Regions from separate parts of the Shinella sp. OV683 genome, predicted to be linked through region 2. Evidence: predicted binding sites of a transcription regulator. Region 2 holds the regulator's gene; each other region holds the start of a gene.
What was found. The regulator PhoB, encoded in region 2, activates phosphate uptake and scavenging genes when phosphate is short. The targets are predictions, from matches to a motif close to TGTCATNNANCTGTCAT.

Region 1: a site for PhoB is predicted at 2,742-2,758, ahead of ACXHRN_RS06600 (BtaA family protein). Genes of this name have one in related genera too.
Region 3: a site for PhoB is predicted at 1,408-1,424, ahead of phnC (phosphonate ABC transporter ATP-binding protein). Genes of this name have one in related genera too.
Region 4: a site for PhoB is predicted at 1,455-1,471, ahead of ACXHRN_RS19415 (PhoX family protein). Genes of this name have one in related genera too.

The regions. Positions count from the first base shown of each region.
Region 1 is NZ_CM173543.1:1,378,677-1,382,439, forward strand. Features, by position in the region: gene ACXHRN_RS06590 (glycoside hydrolase family 25 protein) at 1-601, opposite strand, end outside; gene ACXHRN_RS06595 (class I SAM-dependent methyltransferase) at 789-1,451, opposite strand; gene ACXHRN_RS06600 (BtaA family protein) at 1,451-2,695, opposite strand; gene ACXHRN_RS06605 (putative bifunctional diguanylate cyclase/phosphodiesterase) at 2,862-3,763, shown strand, end outside.
Region 2 is NZ_CM173543.1:4,610,481-4,614,243, forward strand. Features, by position in the region: gene ACXHRN_RS22225 (hypothetical protein) at 1-1,051, shown strand, start outside; gene phoB (phosphate regulon transcriptional regulator PhoB) at 1,064-1,747, opposite strand; gene phoU (phosphate signaling complex protein PhoU) at 1,860-2,576, opposite strand; gene pstB (phosphate ABC transporter ATP-binding protein PstB) at 2,616-3,428, opposite strand; gene pstA (phosphate ABC transporter permease PstA) at 3,447-3,763, opposite strand, start outside.
Region 3 is NZ_CM173543.1:2,511,022-2,514,784, reverse strand. Features, by position in the region: gene phnD (phosphonate ABC transporter substrate-binding protein) at 1-405, opposite strand, end outside; gene phnC (phosphonate ABC transporter ATP-binding protein) at 494-1,330, opposite strand; gene ACXHRN_RS12030 (DapH/DapD/GlmU-related protein) at 1,855-2,505, opposite strand; gene phnL (phosphonate C-P lyase system protein PhnL) at 2,502-3,209, opposite strand; gene phnK (phosphonate C-P lyase system protein PhnK) at 3,239-3,763, opposite strand, start outside.
Region 4 is NZ_CM173543.1:4,001,326-4,005,088, forward strand. Features, by position in the region: gene ACXHRN_RS19410 (DUF2339 domain-containing protein) at 1-1,363, opposite strand, end outside; gene ACXHRN_RS19415 (PhoX family protein) at 1,522-3,522, shown strand; gene recO (DNA repair protein RecO) at 3,565-3,763, opposite strand, start outside.

The DNA.
Region 1 (3,763 bases), 2.3 Mb from region 2:
AGTTCTTGAACTCGCCGACCAGCACGTCGCGATGGAAATCGACTGACGTGTAAATGATCGGCCGCTTGCCGTAGTAACTCTCGATCCGATCCATGAATTTCTGCAATTCGGCAACCGCGGTTACCTTCGACGGGCGATATTTGCAGGTCTTGGACGAGCCGTTCCATTCCACGTCGAGAACCGGCGGCAGGTACATGGCCTGCTTCGGCACGTTGCGGATGAACCAGTCGGCCTGTTCGTCGGCGGTCGAGCAGAAATAATAGAAATGATAGGGTGCATAGGGCACGCCGGCTGCGGCTGCGCCGCGCCAATTCTGGCCGAAGCGGTCATCGACCCGGTCCTTGCCTTCGGTCGCCTTGATGAAAACGAAGGAGACGCCAGAGGCGCGCGCCGTCCGCCAGTCGATGTCGCCATTCCATTTGGAAATGTCGATGCCGTGGACCGGATGATGATGCGGGGTCTTGACGCCGAAATCCTGCGGATCCTTGTCTTGGAACCGCGGCGGCCGAATCGAAGCGGTTTCGACCAGGTCATAGTCCGTGGATGTGCAGGAAGCCAATGCGAGGAGCAATGGCAGGATGACAAGTGCGAAACGGCGCATTGATCCCCCGGAGATACGCAAATAAACACCGCCCCCTTGCAGCGTATCCGCGACGGCGAATACCGAATGGAGGCTCGAACCTCCGTTCTCCACCATCATCGTAAAAATTGCGTTAGTTTCAAGCGGAATTTGCTGACATGCCAAGATATGGCACGTTAACTGTCAAAATAATCAGATATTTAGGCCGTCAGATCCTGTGAACGACGAGGATCCAGGCATAGTCGCGCGCATGCGGGATGAATTCCAGCCGATAGGACTTGTCGGCGATCGCCGCTTCGACGACGGCCTTCATCCGTGCCCGCGGCGTCACATGGAAGCGCTTCAACCAGCTATGCAACAAGGTCCGGAACCATCGGGGTAGGCCGCTCTGCTGGCCGAAATCGGCGATATGCAGTGAGCCACCGGGATTGAGCGCCGTGATCGCCATCTCGATGGTCTTCTCCCATTCGGGGATCATCGACAGCGCGTAGGAGATCATGATTCGGTCGAAACCAGCCACGTGGAAATCGGCCGATGTGAAGCGTGCCGCATCGCCGAGTTTCAGCACGGCGTCATAATTGCCTTCGCCAGCCAGGGACTTGCGCGCGGTGGCCAGCATCTCCGAGGAGATGTCCAGGCCATAGAGGTTGATGCCGGGGTAGAGCCGGCTCGCCACCGCCAGATTGCGACCCGTGCCGCAGCCGATTTCCATCAGGCTTTGGCCCGGCTTCATGTCGAGTTGCAGGATCAGCCGGTCGCGGCCGAGCAGGTAATATTTTCTGGTGAGATCATAGATGTGTCGCTGGCGGCGATACACCTGATCCATCAGATGCGAGTGGCCCGATAGGCCGTGGGTCGATGCTTCGCTCATCAGATTTTCTCGTAGATGTGGAATCCGCCGTAGATCGCCGAGCGGTCGGCCTTGCCGAGATTGACCGATTGCTCCGAGAGATAGCGCCACTGGCGGTCGATCTCCGGACGCAAGCGCCCAGCGACGATGCTCTTTTCGGCCGCCGTGCGGAAGATGATGCGTGCACCTTCAGCCGCGGTGCGGGTCATTTCAGCCCAGACTTCGTTGACCTGTTCGTCGGTCATCCAGTCCTGTGCATCGAGCAGGATGAAGCGATCCATCGAGCCGTCTGTCTTGGCGCCGAGGACCGCGCCGAAATTGGCGTGATGCATCGTCACCTTGCCGAGATTGTCTCGAATCGGGGCGTAGTTCGCAAGTGCGAGATAAGGCGGCAATTTGCCCTCGCCAGGGGCAGGATAGCGGCGCGCGAAGGCCTGCCAGGCGAAGTAGTTTTCGCTGAGCGGGAAGTCGCAGGCGAGCTTCTCGACCCGTTCGCGCAGCACCTTGGCGAGTGTCTTCTCATTGGCGAGGCTGGCAAGTTCATCGAACTGGCGTGGCGGAATGCCGAGGCCGAAAAGCGAACTCTTGCGGGCGGTGATCCAGCGGACGGCCTTGCGGTCGAAGATCGGCGCGATCTTGCGATCGAAGAAGTCGCGCTGTTCTTCGACTGTCCGGGCTTGCATCAATTCGCCGAGGTCGATGCCATAGAGGCGGGCAGCGATGTGGCTGGCGCCGATGAAGCGGCCGAGCAACCCGGTGCGGTAGAAATTGCCGTTGAACACCTCGATGCGGCGCTTGCCATTGAGGCGGCGGCCTTCCCAGTAGCGACGGCTGACCGGATCGAGATGGGATGCGATGAAACGGTCGTAAGCCTTGGAATTGGCGGGTTCGTTGGCCATGCCGAAGAAGCGCATGATGTCGGGATGCGAGGGCAGGTGGGCAAAGGCTGCGAGCTTCAGGCGGTTGAGGGCGATATGGCTGGCATTGAGATCGGCAACGTCGATCGATTTCAGCCCGTGCGCCAGATAGGTCAGCATGTTGCAGCCGCCCGAGGCGATGGTGGCGACGCGGTGATGTGGCTGAAGCTCCATGGCGCGGATGTCGACTTCGGGGTCTTCCCAGATCTGCGGATAGACAAGGCCGGAGAACAACAAACCGAACAGCCGTTCCGACATGCCGTCGAAACTCAGTGCCTTGTGCTGCAGGAGTGCGCCCTTCAGCTTTTCATCCAAACCGAAGCGGCGAGGCCGCGCCATCTGCGTCATTGGTTCGCTCCTTGTGACTAGCTGGAGCGGGAAATATTGCAGTACGGCGAAAGTTTGATGACAGGACTTGTGTATATCGCATTTTGGCGCCTCCCTGAGCCGCTCTTCCTAAGGAAAACTTAAGGATTGGCCGCTAGCGTCCGGACTCATTGCAGGAGCGGTTAACATGATGTTACGAGCGTTGCTGCCGGGTATTCCCCAACGACATGCGTTCGTTGGCTCGGCAATCGGGGCGTTGCTGCCCTTCATCAGTTATTCCACGGAGTTCCTCCAGTCCGGAGGAAATTTTGATATTTTTGTGCGGCTGGGTGATCCAGCGCACGTGTTGCTGTTCGCGGTGCCGCTGCTGACCGGAACTCTGTCGTATCAGTACGGCCAGACGATTGCGTCGCTCGGCACCAAGCTCAAGGCGCGCGAACGGGCCGAGCGTCATCTTGTCAACCTGTCGCTTCATGACCGGCTGACGGGCCTGCCCAACCGGCTGGCGCTGGAGAAGGAAATAGACCGCTTTATCGAGATGCGGCCGCAGGACGATTTTCGCCCTGCATTGCTGCTGCTCGACCTCGACAAATTCAAGCATGTCAACGACACGCTTGGCCACGATGCCGGCGATGAACTGCTTCGACTGTTCACCGACCGACTGAAGCAGACGCTCGGCCCCCTCGTGCGTCTCTTCCGACTTGGGGGTGACGAGTTCGTCGTCACCCTCAGCGGTCGACCTGACGAACGCGACGTCGAGCGCCTGTGCAAGGTGATCGAGGCAAAGGCCGGCGAGGCTTTTATGTTGAAGGCGGGCAGGGCACTCACGGGCGTCTCGATCGGCATTGCTCATGTCGAGGCCGGAGATCATTCGATGATTGATGTATTGAAGCGCGCCGATCTCGCGCTCTATATCGCCAAGGACATACCGGGCTCGTCACACGCTTTTCACACGGAGGGCCTCGGTCGCTTCATGCAGGCACAGATGGCATTCGAGCACGAAATCGCGCTGGCGCTCGAAAACGGCGATTTCTTCCTGGAATACCAGCCGATTGTCGGCGCCATCGACAACGACATTCAGTCCTTCGA
Region 2 (3,763 bases):
GGCGCGGCTGGAAAAAACCATCGTTGAAGATACGCCCGCCGAACCGATGGAACGGGAAGACACGATCGAGCCGGAACCGACGCTCAACGAGCCCGAGCCGATGCGGCAGGCGGAGGTCTTCCGGCGGAATCCGGTGATCGAGCATGTTGCGCCGCCGCCAGTTGTCACAGGAGAACGGTCCATTGCCAGCGACAACTATGCGGAGGAAGAAGACGGCTCGCTGTCGGGGCTTTCCGCCATCCGCGACGAGCGCCAGGGCAAGAACAGGAAGCAGGCTCGTAAAGCAGCACGCAAGCAGGGTCAGGTGATCCGTGAAGAGGAGGATCCCGCCTGGGCCGAGCCGTCGACGCCCGAGGGCCGCACAGTCACACCGGAGAGGCGCACCAGGCGCCGCCGAAAAGGCTCGTGGCTTGCCTCGCTATTCGTCTATTCCGTGCTCATCGGCGTGGTCGCGGCCGGCGTCTGGTGGGTCTACACGACGGGAATGCTCGATGCCGCCCTAAAGGGCAATTCGGATTTCGACCTGATCCCGAAGGAATTACAAAGCGAGAATTTCGATCCCAACGAGAAGAGTACCAGGCTCGACCCGTTGCGCGGTTTCTCCGGCGACTGGGTCGATGTCTTCAAGCCGAATGGCAAGGCGCAGATTACCGCCAGCGGCGATGCTGTCATCGGCAACGTGACGGACAGCGATGGCGCAGCTGTCACCATCGCTTCCAATTCGCCGGACAAGGATGGCGAAGTGCGGATCGAAGTGCCGGCCGGCATCCTGCAGGATCTCGCCGGCAAGAAGTCGACGCTGGCCATTACCTTGCGTGCCGATGGCGACAAGCCGGCGCAGATCTATATCCAGTGCGAGTTCACGACGCTCGGCGATTGCGGCCGGCATCGCTTCACCATCACCAACGAACGGGTCGATGAGCTGATCCCGATTGCCTTCGACGGCAAGCTCGGCCCAACCGATCCGGGCTACATCGTCATCAACAGCGACCTGACAGGCGAAGGCCGCGCCATCCGCCTCTATGGGATCAGAGTGCTGCCGGGGTCGTAAGCGCTCCGGCGCTCAGACTTCCATCGCATAGCCCGCGCCGCGAACGGTGCGGATCACATCGGGCATGTTGGAGAGGTTGAGTGCCTTGCGCAGGCGGCCGACATGGACGTCGACGGTGCGCTCATCGACATAGATGTCGTGGCCCCACACGCCATCGAGAAGCTGCGAGCGCGAGAATACCCGACCCGGCGACGCCATGAAGAATTCCAACAGCTTGAACTCTGTCGGTCCCAGGCGGATTTCGCGCGATCGGCGATGGACGCGGTAGGTCTCGCGGTCGAGCTCGACGTCACCGCATTTGAGCAACGAAGAGATGGCGTTCGGGCGCACACGTCGCAGCATCGCCTTGACGCGGGCCATGAGCTCCGGCGTCGAGAACGGCTTGACGACATAATCATCGGCGCCGGTGGAAAGCCCGCGCACGCGCTCGCTTTCCTCGCCGCGCGCCGTCAGCATGATCACCGGCAGGCGCTCGGTCTCGGGACGCATCCTCAGGCGACGGCACAGTTCGATGCCCGAGACGCCCGGCAGCATCCAGTCGAGCAGCAGAAGATCGGGAACGCGTTCCTGGAGGCGGATATCGGCTTCGTCACCCCTGGGGATCACTTCGACGTCGTAGCCTTCGGCTTCGAGATTGTAGCTGAGCAGAGTGCCCAACGCTTCTTCATCTTCGACAACCATGATTCTTGGCTGCATAAGGGCTTGCTCCGTTCGCAGTCGTCATCTGCCCCGCTATCATACCGCTTGGCGGTGGGCTCGGGCAGATCTCGGATCCGCGCCCGCCAATCGGGCGCGGATGGCTTATCTTTTACTCGGCGGGCTGCTGAATGACGGATGCCGTATTGTCATCCTTGGGGCGCTCGCCGGCCGGCTGCTCGCCGGTCGTCATGTAGTAGATGGTCTCGGCGATGTTGGTGGCGTGGTCACCGATGCGCTCGATGTTCTTGGCGCAGAACAGCAGATGCGTGCAGGGCGTGATGTTGCGCGGATCTTCCATCATGTAGGTCAGCATCTCGCGGAACAGCGAGGTGTAGATGGCGTCGATTTCCTCGTCGCGTAGGCGGATGGCTTCCGCCTTCTCGGCCGAGCGCGTCGAATAGACGTCGAGCACGTCCTTGAGCTGGGACAGGGCCAGTTCGGAGAGATGTTCGATGCCGCGTGCCAGCGGGCGCGGGATGCCCGAGCTCTGGACGGCGATGACGCGCTTGGCATTGGACTTGCCGAGATCGCCGACGCGTTCGAGGTCGGAGGCGATACGGATCGAGCCGATGATTTCGCGCAGATCCGAGGCAACCGGCTGGCGCTTGGCGATCATCAGGATCGCATTGTCGCCGATGTCGCGCTCGGTCTGGTCGACGACCACGTCCTGCGAGATCACCCGCTGTGCAAGGGCAGCGTCTGACGTGACCAGTGCGCGGATCGAGTCGGATACCATCTGTTCGGCCATGCCGCCCATTTCTGCGATACGGCGGGCAAGATGCTTCAACTCGTCGTCAAAGACGGAATAGATATGTGATGTTACCATGACGAGAACCCCATGCCTGCTGATGCAGGCGAAAAATGATCAGCCGAAGCGGCCCATGATATAATCCTGGGTGCGCTGGTCATCCGGATTGGTGAAAATCTTGTCGGTGTCGTTTTCCTCGACGAGATAGCCGAGGTGGAACATGGCGGTGCGCTGGGAAACGCGGGCGGCCTGCTGCATCGAGTGGGTGACGATGACGATGGTGAAGTTCTCGCGCAGTTCGTGGATCAGTTCCTCGACCTTGGCAGTGGCGATCGGGTCGAGCGCCGAGCATGGCTCGTCCATGAGGATGACTTCCGGGCTGACGGCAACGGCGCGCGCGATGCACAGGCGCTGCTGCTGGCCGCCGGAGAGGCCGGTACCAGCTTCCAGCAGGCGGTCCTTGACCTCGTTCCACAGGCCGGCGCGCTGCAGGCTGGATTCGACGATCTGGTCGAGCTGTGCCTTGTTCTTGGCAAGGCCATGGATGCGCGGGCCGTAGGAGACGTTCTCATAGATCGACTTCGGGAACGGATTGGGCTTCTGGAACACCATGCCGACTCGGGCGCGGAGTTCGACGACATCGAGTGTCGGATCGTAGATGTCGCCATCGTCGAGCGTGATCTTGCCGGTGACGCGGCAGCCTTCGATCGTATCGTTCATGCGGTTGAGGCTGCGCAGGAAGGTCGACTTGCCGCAACCCGACGGGCCGATCAGCGCCGTGACTGTGTTCTTGCGAACATTCAGGTTGACGTCGAACAGGGCTCGTTTCTCGCCGTAGTAGACGGAGACATCCTTGCCCACCATTTTCATTTCAGGTTGGTTGCTCATGTTTCTTGCTACCGTCTTTTCGACTTCGACATCTGTCAGCATATTCATTTCAATATCTCCTTACCAGCGGCGTTCGAAACGCCGGCGCAGCATGATGGCGCCAAGGTTCATGATGATCAGGAACACGAGCAGGATGATGATCGCTCCCGAAGTGCGTTCCACGAAGGCACGTTCCGCCTCGTTCGCCCACATGTAGATCTGCACCGGCAGCGCGGTGGCCGGCTCGAATGGAGTGCTGGGATAGTCGACCACGAAGGCCACCATGCCAATCAGCAGCAGCGGCGCGGTTTCGCCCAGCGCGTTTGCAAGGCCGATGATCGTGCCTGTGAGGATGCCGGGCATGGCGAGCGGCAGGACATGGTGGAAGACCGTCTGCA
Region 3 (3,763 bases), 2.1 Mb from region 2:
CTTCAGGTCGGCGAGCGACTTGAAGCCCTTGTCCTTGCGGGCAACCATGACCGAATAGTAGCCCTTGGAGCCGTCAGTCTGGACGGTGGTCAGGATCGGCTCGACGGCCTTGGCATTGGCGAGATAGACCTTGGCATAACCGGAAGCGCCGAGTTCGGCGTAATCGAGCGTGCCGCCGAGTAGGCCCTGTACGACGCCGTCATAATCGGCAGCCGGGAACAGCGAGACCTTTTCGACGCCGATGACGGCAGGCAGCTTTTCGACGATGCACTGGTAGGACTTCAGACGGTCGGCTTCATTTTCGCCACCGATGATGCCGACGCGGAATTCCTTGAGGTCTTCAGCTGCAGCAGCGCCGGCGAGCGCGCAAAGAGCGGTCGCGGCAAAGAGGATTTTCTTCAACATGGTTCGTCTCCAGTCAGTCCGCTTGTGCGGAACATGGGTCAACTCGGATTGTGCCTTTGACGCGGGCGGGCGATTTCGGAATCGGCGCTCAGACGCCGTGCAGCACCAGCGGCTTGATTTCGGCGGATGCAGCCATCGCTGCGACCGGGGTATTGATGCTGGTTGAAGTAATGGATTCATCAAGGGTGGCGCCATCGGCGCCGTAGATCTTCTGGACGGCCTCAATATTGAGGTCCTTGGGACCGCCGTCGAACACCACGCGGCCGGCAGCCATGCCGATGATGCGCTGGCAATAGGCACGCGCCGTATCAAGCGTGTGCAGGTTGGTGATGACGGTGATGCCGTCATTCTCGTTGATGCTTTTCAGTGCGTCCATGACGATCTTGGCATTGAGCGGATCAAGCGAGGCGATCGGCTCGTCGGCGAGCAACACCTTCGGCTCCTGCATCAGGGCGCGGGCAATGGCGACGCGCTGCTGCTGGCCGCCCGAAAGCGTGCCGGCGGGCTGCAACGCACTCTGCTCGATGCCGAGGCGCTCAAGCGCGGCAATCGCCATGATCCGTTCTTCGCGGGTGAACATGTTGAGGATGCTGGAGACTGTCGAACGATGGTTGAGGCGGCCGAGCAGCACGTTGGTCAACACGTCGAGGCGCGGTACGAGATTGAACTGCTGGAAGATCATCGCGCAATCGCGATGCCATCGGCGCAGCTCGGAACCGCCGAGGCGCGATACGTCACGGTCGCCGAAACGAATCGTGCCGGATGTCGGGTCGGCCAGGCGGTTGATCATGCGGAGGAAAGTGGACTTACCGGCGCCGGAACGTCCGATGATGCCGACCATCTGGCCGGCAGGAATGTCGAGCGTGACATTGTCGACAGCAATTTTCTTGCCGAATTGTCGCGTGACATTTCTGAATTCGAACATTCCGCCAATCCCTATTTTCTTGTTTTATGCTTTGTGACCGGATTAGCTGTCTTGCTTGACGCTGCGGTGTCAGTTGAGTGACAGTTGGATGACAATCCACAGCGTCGGAAGTGGTGCAATTTCAAGCTTTGTTTACCAACGAAGCGCGGATCCTATATCGCCATCGATCGCAAACGCGTTATGATCTTGCTGGTTGCTGCAAGAGGCGTCTGCCACTATGAATTTCCATCGTGTATTAAGTGTGATCTGGAGGACTTGGCCTCGATCTGACAGGGTTGCGCTGACTTTGTTCCCGATTTTCATGATCTATGCCTCGTGCAGGATATGGAGTTTAATTGAAAACGGCAGCCGGCAGTCTATTGCCGTTTTTGTGATTATCGCCGCCCCACTTCTTGCGCTGAGTATTATTGCACTCTGTTATTCCTTCTACCGAGATGCAAAGAAGAGCATGAAAATTGCCGACCACACAGTGTCGAAGCCTAAGGTTTCCGACGGGCAATAGCCGTTGCCAATCGGCGATCCGGTTACTGCCCGCCTTCGTACTTCTCTAGAAATTCCTCCGCGCCGAGATCGCGGAAATCGTCGAGCGCGGCGCCGATCCTCGCGTGATCCCAATCCCACCAGGCGAGCTTTTCGTAGCGCTCGGCAATTTTCTCGGAAAAGCGCGGCCGGATGTTTTTCGCCGGCACGCCACCGACGATCATGTAGGGCTCGACGTCCTTGGAGACGACGGCGCCCGCACCGACAACAGCGCCGTTGCCGATCTTGACGCCCGGCAGGATGGTGGAGCCATGGCCGATCCAGGTGTCATGGCCGATCGACACATAATTGGCACGGCGTTGCGCGAAGAAGTCGGTGTCGGTCCCGGCATCCGGCCAATAGTCGCCGGAGCGATAGGTAAAGTGGTGCAAGGTCGGCCGTGTCAGCGGATGATTGGTGGCGTTGATGCGGACATTGGCGGCGATATTGGCGAACTTGCCGATCTTCGCGCACCAGATCATGCCATATTCCATCACATAGGAATAATCGTCGATCGCGGTTTCGGTGATCTTGCAGTGTTCAGTGATCTCGGTGAAACGGCCGAGCGTCGACTGGGTGATAACTGCGGTTGGGTGAACCAACGGCTCTTCGCCAAGCCTGGTGGTCAGGCTCGAGATTTCGGCTAAGTTGCTCATGCTGCGGCCTTTCGTGCGGAAAAGGAGGAGACGTCGACGATCCTGTCGGCGACGAGGTTGCGGACGTCTTCGTCGTGGAAAATCCCGAGCAATGCCGTGCCCTTGGCCTTCTTCTCGGCGATCATTTCCACCACGACGGCGCGGTTCTGCGCATCGAGCGAGGCGGTAGGCTCGTCCAGCAGCAGCACCGAATGATCGGTGATGAAACCACGGGCGATGTTGACACGCTGCTGCTCGCCGCCGGAAAAGGTCGCGGGCGGCAATTGCCACAACGCTTGTGGTAGGTTGAGGCGGGCGAGCATGGCGGCGGCAACGTCGCGTGCGCCGGCGAGCGGCACGCCACGCGCTGCCAGCGGCTCGGCGACGATGTCGAGTGCGCCGACGCGCGGGACTGTGCGCAGGAACTGGCTGACATAGCCGAGCGTCTCGCGCCGGATTTCCAGCACCTGCCGCGGATCGGCTTGCGCCAGATCGACGGTGCCGCCGCGATGGAAGATCTGGATCTCGCCGCGATTGACGCCGTAATTGCCGTAGATCATCTTGAGGATGGAGCTCTTGCCGACGCCCGAGGGACCGCCGAGCACGACACATTCACCTGCATTGACGAACAGCGAAGCATTGTGGACGACGGGCAGCGTCAGCCCGCCGCGCAGGTGCATGGTGAAGGTCTTGGCAAGACCGCTCACGACGAGAGGAGGGTGCATATCAGCGTCTCCGGTTTGATGTGTCATGTTCATGCCTGCAGAATCGAGGAGACGAGGAGCTGCGTGTAGGGCTCGCGTGGATCGTCGAGCACCCGGTCGGTCAGGCCCTGTTCGATGACATGGCCGTTCTTCATCACCATCATCCGGTGCGAGATCAGTCGCGCGACGGCGAGATCATGGGTGACGATGATCACCGACAGCGACAGGTCCTGGACGAGGCCACGCAATAGGTCGAGCAGGCGTGCCTGAACCGACACATCGAGGCCGCCGGTCGGCTCGTCCATGAAGACGAGGCGAGGGGAGGTCACCAAGTTGCGGGCGATCTGCAGACGCTGGCGCATGCCGCCGGAAAAAGCGCGCGGCTGGTCGTCGATGCGGTCTTCATCGATCTCGACGCGGCCCAGCCAGTCCACGGCCTCGGCGCGGATGTTGCCGTAGTGCCGGGCGCCGACCGCCATCAGTCGCTCGCCGACATTGGCGCCGGCCGAGACGGACATGCGCAGGCCATCGGCCGGATTCTGATGCACGAAACCCCATTCGGTGCGCATCAGCAC
Region 4 (3,763 bases), 610 kb from region 2:
CCGGTGCATTGAACCCCATCGATGCCGTGCCGAAAATGACGATGCGAATGCCACCAATCGCCGCGAGCGCCGAGCCGATGGCCGGATAGGTGGCATAGCTGCGCGAAGCGCCGAACAGCGCGAGCGCGACGATGAGAGCTATGAACCCCGCAAAGATGTAGCCGGTGCTGAACAGATCCGGTGCCAGGAAGACGACGGCAACGACCATCGCCCCGAGCGCTGCGGTCAACGTATTGGCGATATGGCGCGGCAGCAACACCTGCTCCCATGGGCCCGGCACGCGCGCAGGCTTGGCTGCAGGCACCTGCCCGTCGATCGGGTCGACATCGGGTTCGGCGGAAACGAACACCCAGCGCCCGGGCCAGATGAAGGCAAGGCCGGCGATCATGATCAGCATCGCCAGTGCGACCGGGGCGACCTCGAACGGCTTGGAACCAACGGTATAAAGGAATGCCCAGGCGGACAGGCCGACATTGGCGATGGCCGGCGTGACGCGCCAATGGCGAATTTTGGCGGCAAACGTGCTGGCGATCCAGGCGACGGACAGGAACCCGAACAGCGGCCAAGGGCTCGGCGCTGCGGAAGTGACAAGAAGCGGCGTGACGAAGGAGGCGACCAGGCCGAGACCCGCAAGCCCCTGCCCGTGCAGCAGTGACAGCGCCAGCGTGGCGAGCGAAATCAGGCTGAGCAGAAGGAAGGCCGCAGCAGGGCCGATGAACTCATAGACGCCATGCGCGACGAACACCGCGCCCATCAGCGTTAGTGTACCGGCGGCGGTCAGGATGCCCGGGATCATCGCATTGGCGAATGTCTTGACGGTGGTCGTGTCGGTGCGGCGACGCACCCACTCGCCCACGCCCATCAGCACGACGCCGAAGAGTGCGGCAAGGGTCAGGCGAACCTGAGGGCTCAGAAGACCCTGATCGATGGAATACTTGACTGCAAAGATACCGGCGAAAGCCAGTGCGAGCCCGCCGACCCAGACGCTCCAGCGGGCGGCGAGCTTCGACTCGAAGGATTCCTTGGGTTTGGCCGGTGCAGCGACGGCGGCAGCGATCGGCTGTGGCTCTTCGCCGGGCGTCTCTAGCGCTTCCTGTGCATCGACAGCGTCGGTGATCTGTTCGGCAGGGATCTCAGCAGCGAGTGCGGCCCCGGCTTCGGGGCTCGTCACTGCATCGGCAATCTCTTCCACCGTCTCGGCGGCGGGTTCGCGTGCAGGCGCAGTGCCGACAAGTCCCTCCAACCGCTTCAATTCAAGCTTGATCGTGGCGAGCTCGGTATCGAGCCGGGCCCGGGCGCCGCGTGCACTCGATATGGCTGCGATGGCAAGGACGATGGAAATCAGGGCAATGAGTTCGAACATGACGGCGGGCGCACTTTCCGGAAATGCGCAATGCGCGCATTATCAATTTTCAAGCGGGAGACGTTTGACGGATGGTATTTATTTAGCCACCCGTCACACAGGTGTCACCCGGCAACGCATAGAAGGTTTTGGTAAACTTCCCCCACAGGAGCGATATCATGGACCATCTCGCCAATGACCACAATCTCGACTTTTCCCAGACCCCGCAAGACCTGCGCGAAGCCAAGGAAGATTACGGCTCGAACTGTTCCACCAACCCGACCATGGGCGACATCATCAACCGTCGCTTCTCGCGTCGCGGCTTTATCGGCGGTTCGCTGGCCGTCGCCGCAATCGCCACGACCGTTAGCCCGCTGGCGCTGATTGCCGCAGACCAGGCCCGCGCAGCGACCAAGCCTGCTTTCGACTTCGAGGAAATCGAAGTCGGTATCGATGAAAAGCACCATGTCGCGCCCGGCTATGACGCCGATGTGCTGCTGCGCTGGGGCGACAAGTTGTTTGCCGACAGCCCGGAATTCGACCCGCTGAAGCAGAGCGCCGCCGACCAGGAAAAGCTGTTCGGCTACAATAACGACTATGTCGGCTTCATTCCGCTCGAGGGCAATCCCGACCACGGCCTGCTGGTCGTCAATCATGAATATACCAATGCCGAACTGATGTTCCCCGCCTGGGCAACGATCGGCAAGCATACTGTCGACGGCAAGGAAGAAGACGCCGTCATCATGGGTGAGCATACAAAGGACCTCGTGGATATCGAGATGGCCGCGCATGGCGGCACCATCGTCGAAATCAAGAAGGTCGACGGCAAATGGCAACCGGTGCTGGACGGCAAGTTCAATCGCCGCATCACCTCAAAGACCGAGATCAGCATTGCCGGTCCGGCCGCCGGCCATGACCGCATGAAGACCAAGGCCGATCCCACCGGCACCGCCGTGCTCGGCACGATCAACAATTGCGCCGGCGGCGTCACCGCCTGGGGCACTTGGCTGATGTCGGAAGAGAACATCAACAACTACTTCGCCGGCGAACTCAAGGAAGGCCATCCGGAATATGCCGCCTACAAGCGGCTCGGCATTCCCGGCAACGAATACAAATGGAGCCAGTTCTACGATCGCTTCGACATCGAGAAGGAGCCCAACGAAGCCAACCGCTTCGGCTGGGTGATGGAAGTCGATCCATTCGATCCGACATCCAAGCCGGTCAAGCACACAGCACTCGGTCGCTTCAAGCATGAAGGCTGCGAGTCGATCGTCAATAAGGACGGCCGCGTTGTCGTCTATTGCGGTGACGACGAACGCTTCGACTATGTCTACAAGTTCGTCAGTGCAGGCAAGTTCAACCCGGACGACCGCGCCGCCAATATGAAGCTGCTCGACGACGGCACCTTGCATGTCGCGAAGTTCAGCGAAGACGGCACGATGGAGTGGATGCCGCTGGTCCACGGCCAGGGACCGTTGACGGCGGAGAACGGCTTTGCCTCGCAGGCCGATGTGGTGATCCATGCCCGCCTGGCATCTGACCTGCTCGGCGCCACCAAGATGGACCGGCCGGAAGACGTGCAGCCCAACCCGAAGACCGGCAAGGTCTATTGCATGCTGACCAACAACTCCAAGCGCAAGGACGAGCAGCTCGATGCCGCCAATCCACGCGCCAAGAACAAGTTCGGCCACATCATCGAAATCACCGAGACCGACAGCGATTTCGCCTCGACCAAGTCGACCTGGGAAGTGCTGTTGAAATGCGGCGATCCTTCGGTTGCCGATGTCGGCGCATCCTTCTCGACCTCAACGACCAAGAACGGCTGGTTCGGCATGCCGGATAATTGCGCCGTCGACGCCGAAGGCCGTCTCTGGGTCGCCACCGACGGCAACAACAAGAAGGAGACCGGTCGCACGGATGGTATCTGGGCAATCGAGACCGAAGGCGAATTGCGCGGCACCTCGAAACTGTTCTTCCGCGTGCCGGTGGGTGCTGAGATGTGCGGTCCCTGCTTCAACCCGACCTCGGACACGTTCTTCGTGTCTGTCCAGCATCCGGGTGACGCTGGTCTGCCGACCTTCGAGACGCCTGCCACCCGCTGGCCGGACTTCAAGGACGGCATGCAGCCACGTCCATCCGTCGTGGCTATCACCAAGCAGGGCGGCGGCAAGATCGCCTGATCCTCTTGCTCTGTGTCCATTCTCCCCGCTTCGGCGGGGAGATCAGGCCGCCAAACTATCCAGCACAGCCCTCATGAACCCCTCTCGCGCCGTGCCCGGTTCCAGCCCGCGCGGGCCATAGACGTGGCGGTCGAGAAAATAGCGGGTCAGACGGAAAGCCTCTATCAGGCTGTCGCGGTTGGCTGCCTCGTGCGAGGTGTCACGCAAAAATTCCGGCAGGTGAAAGAGCTTGTCCTTGTAG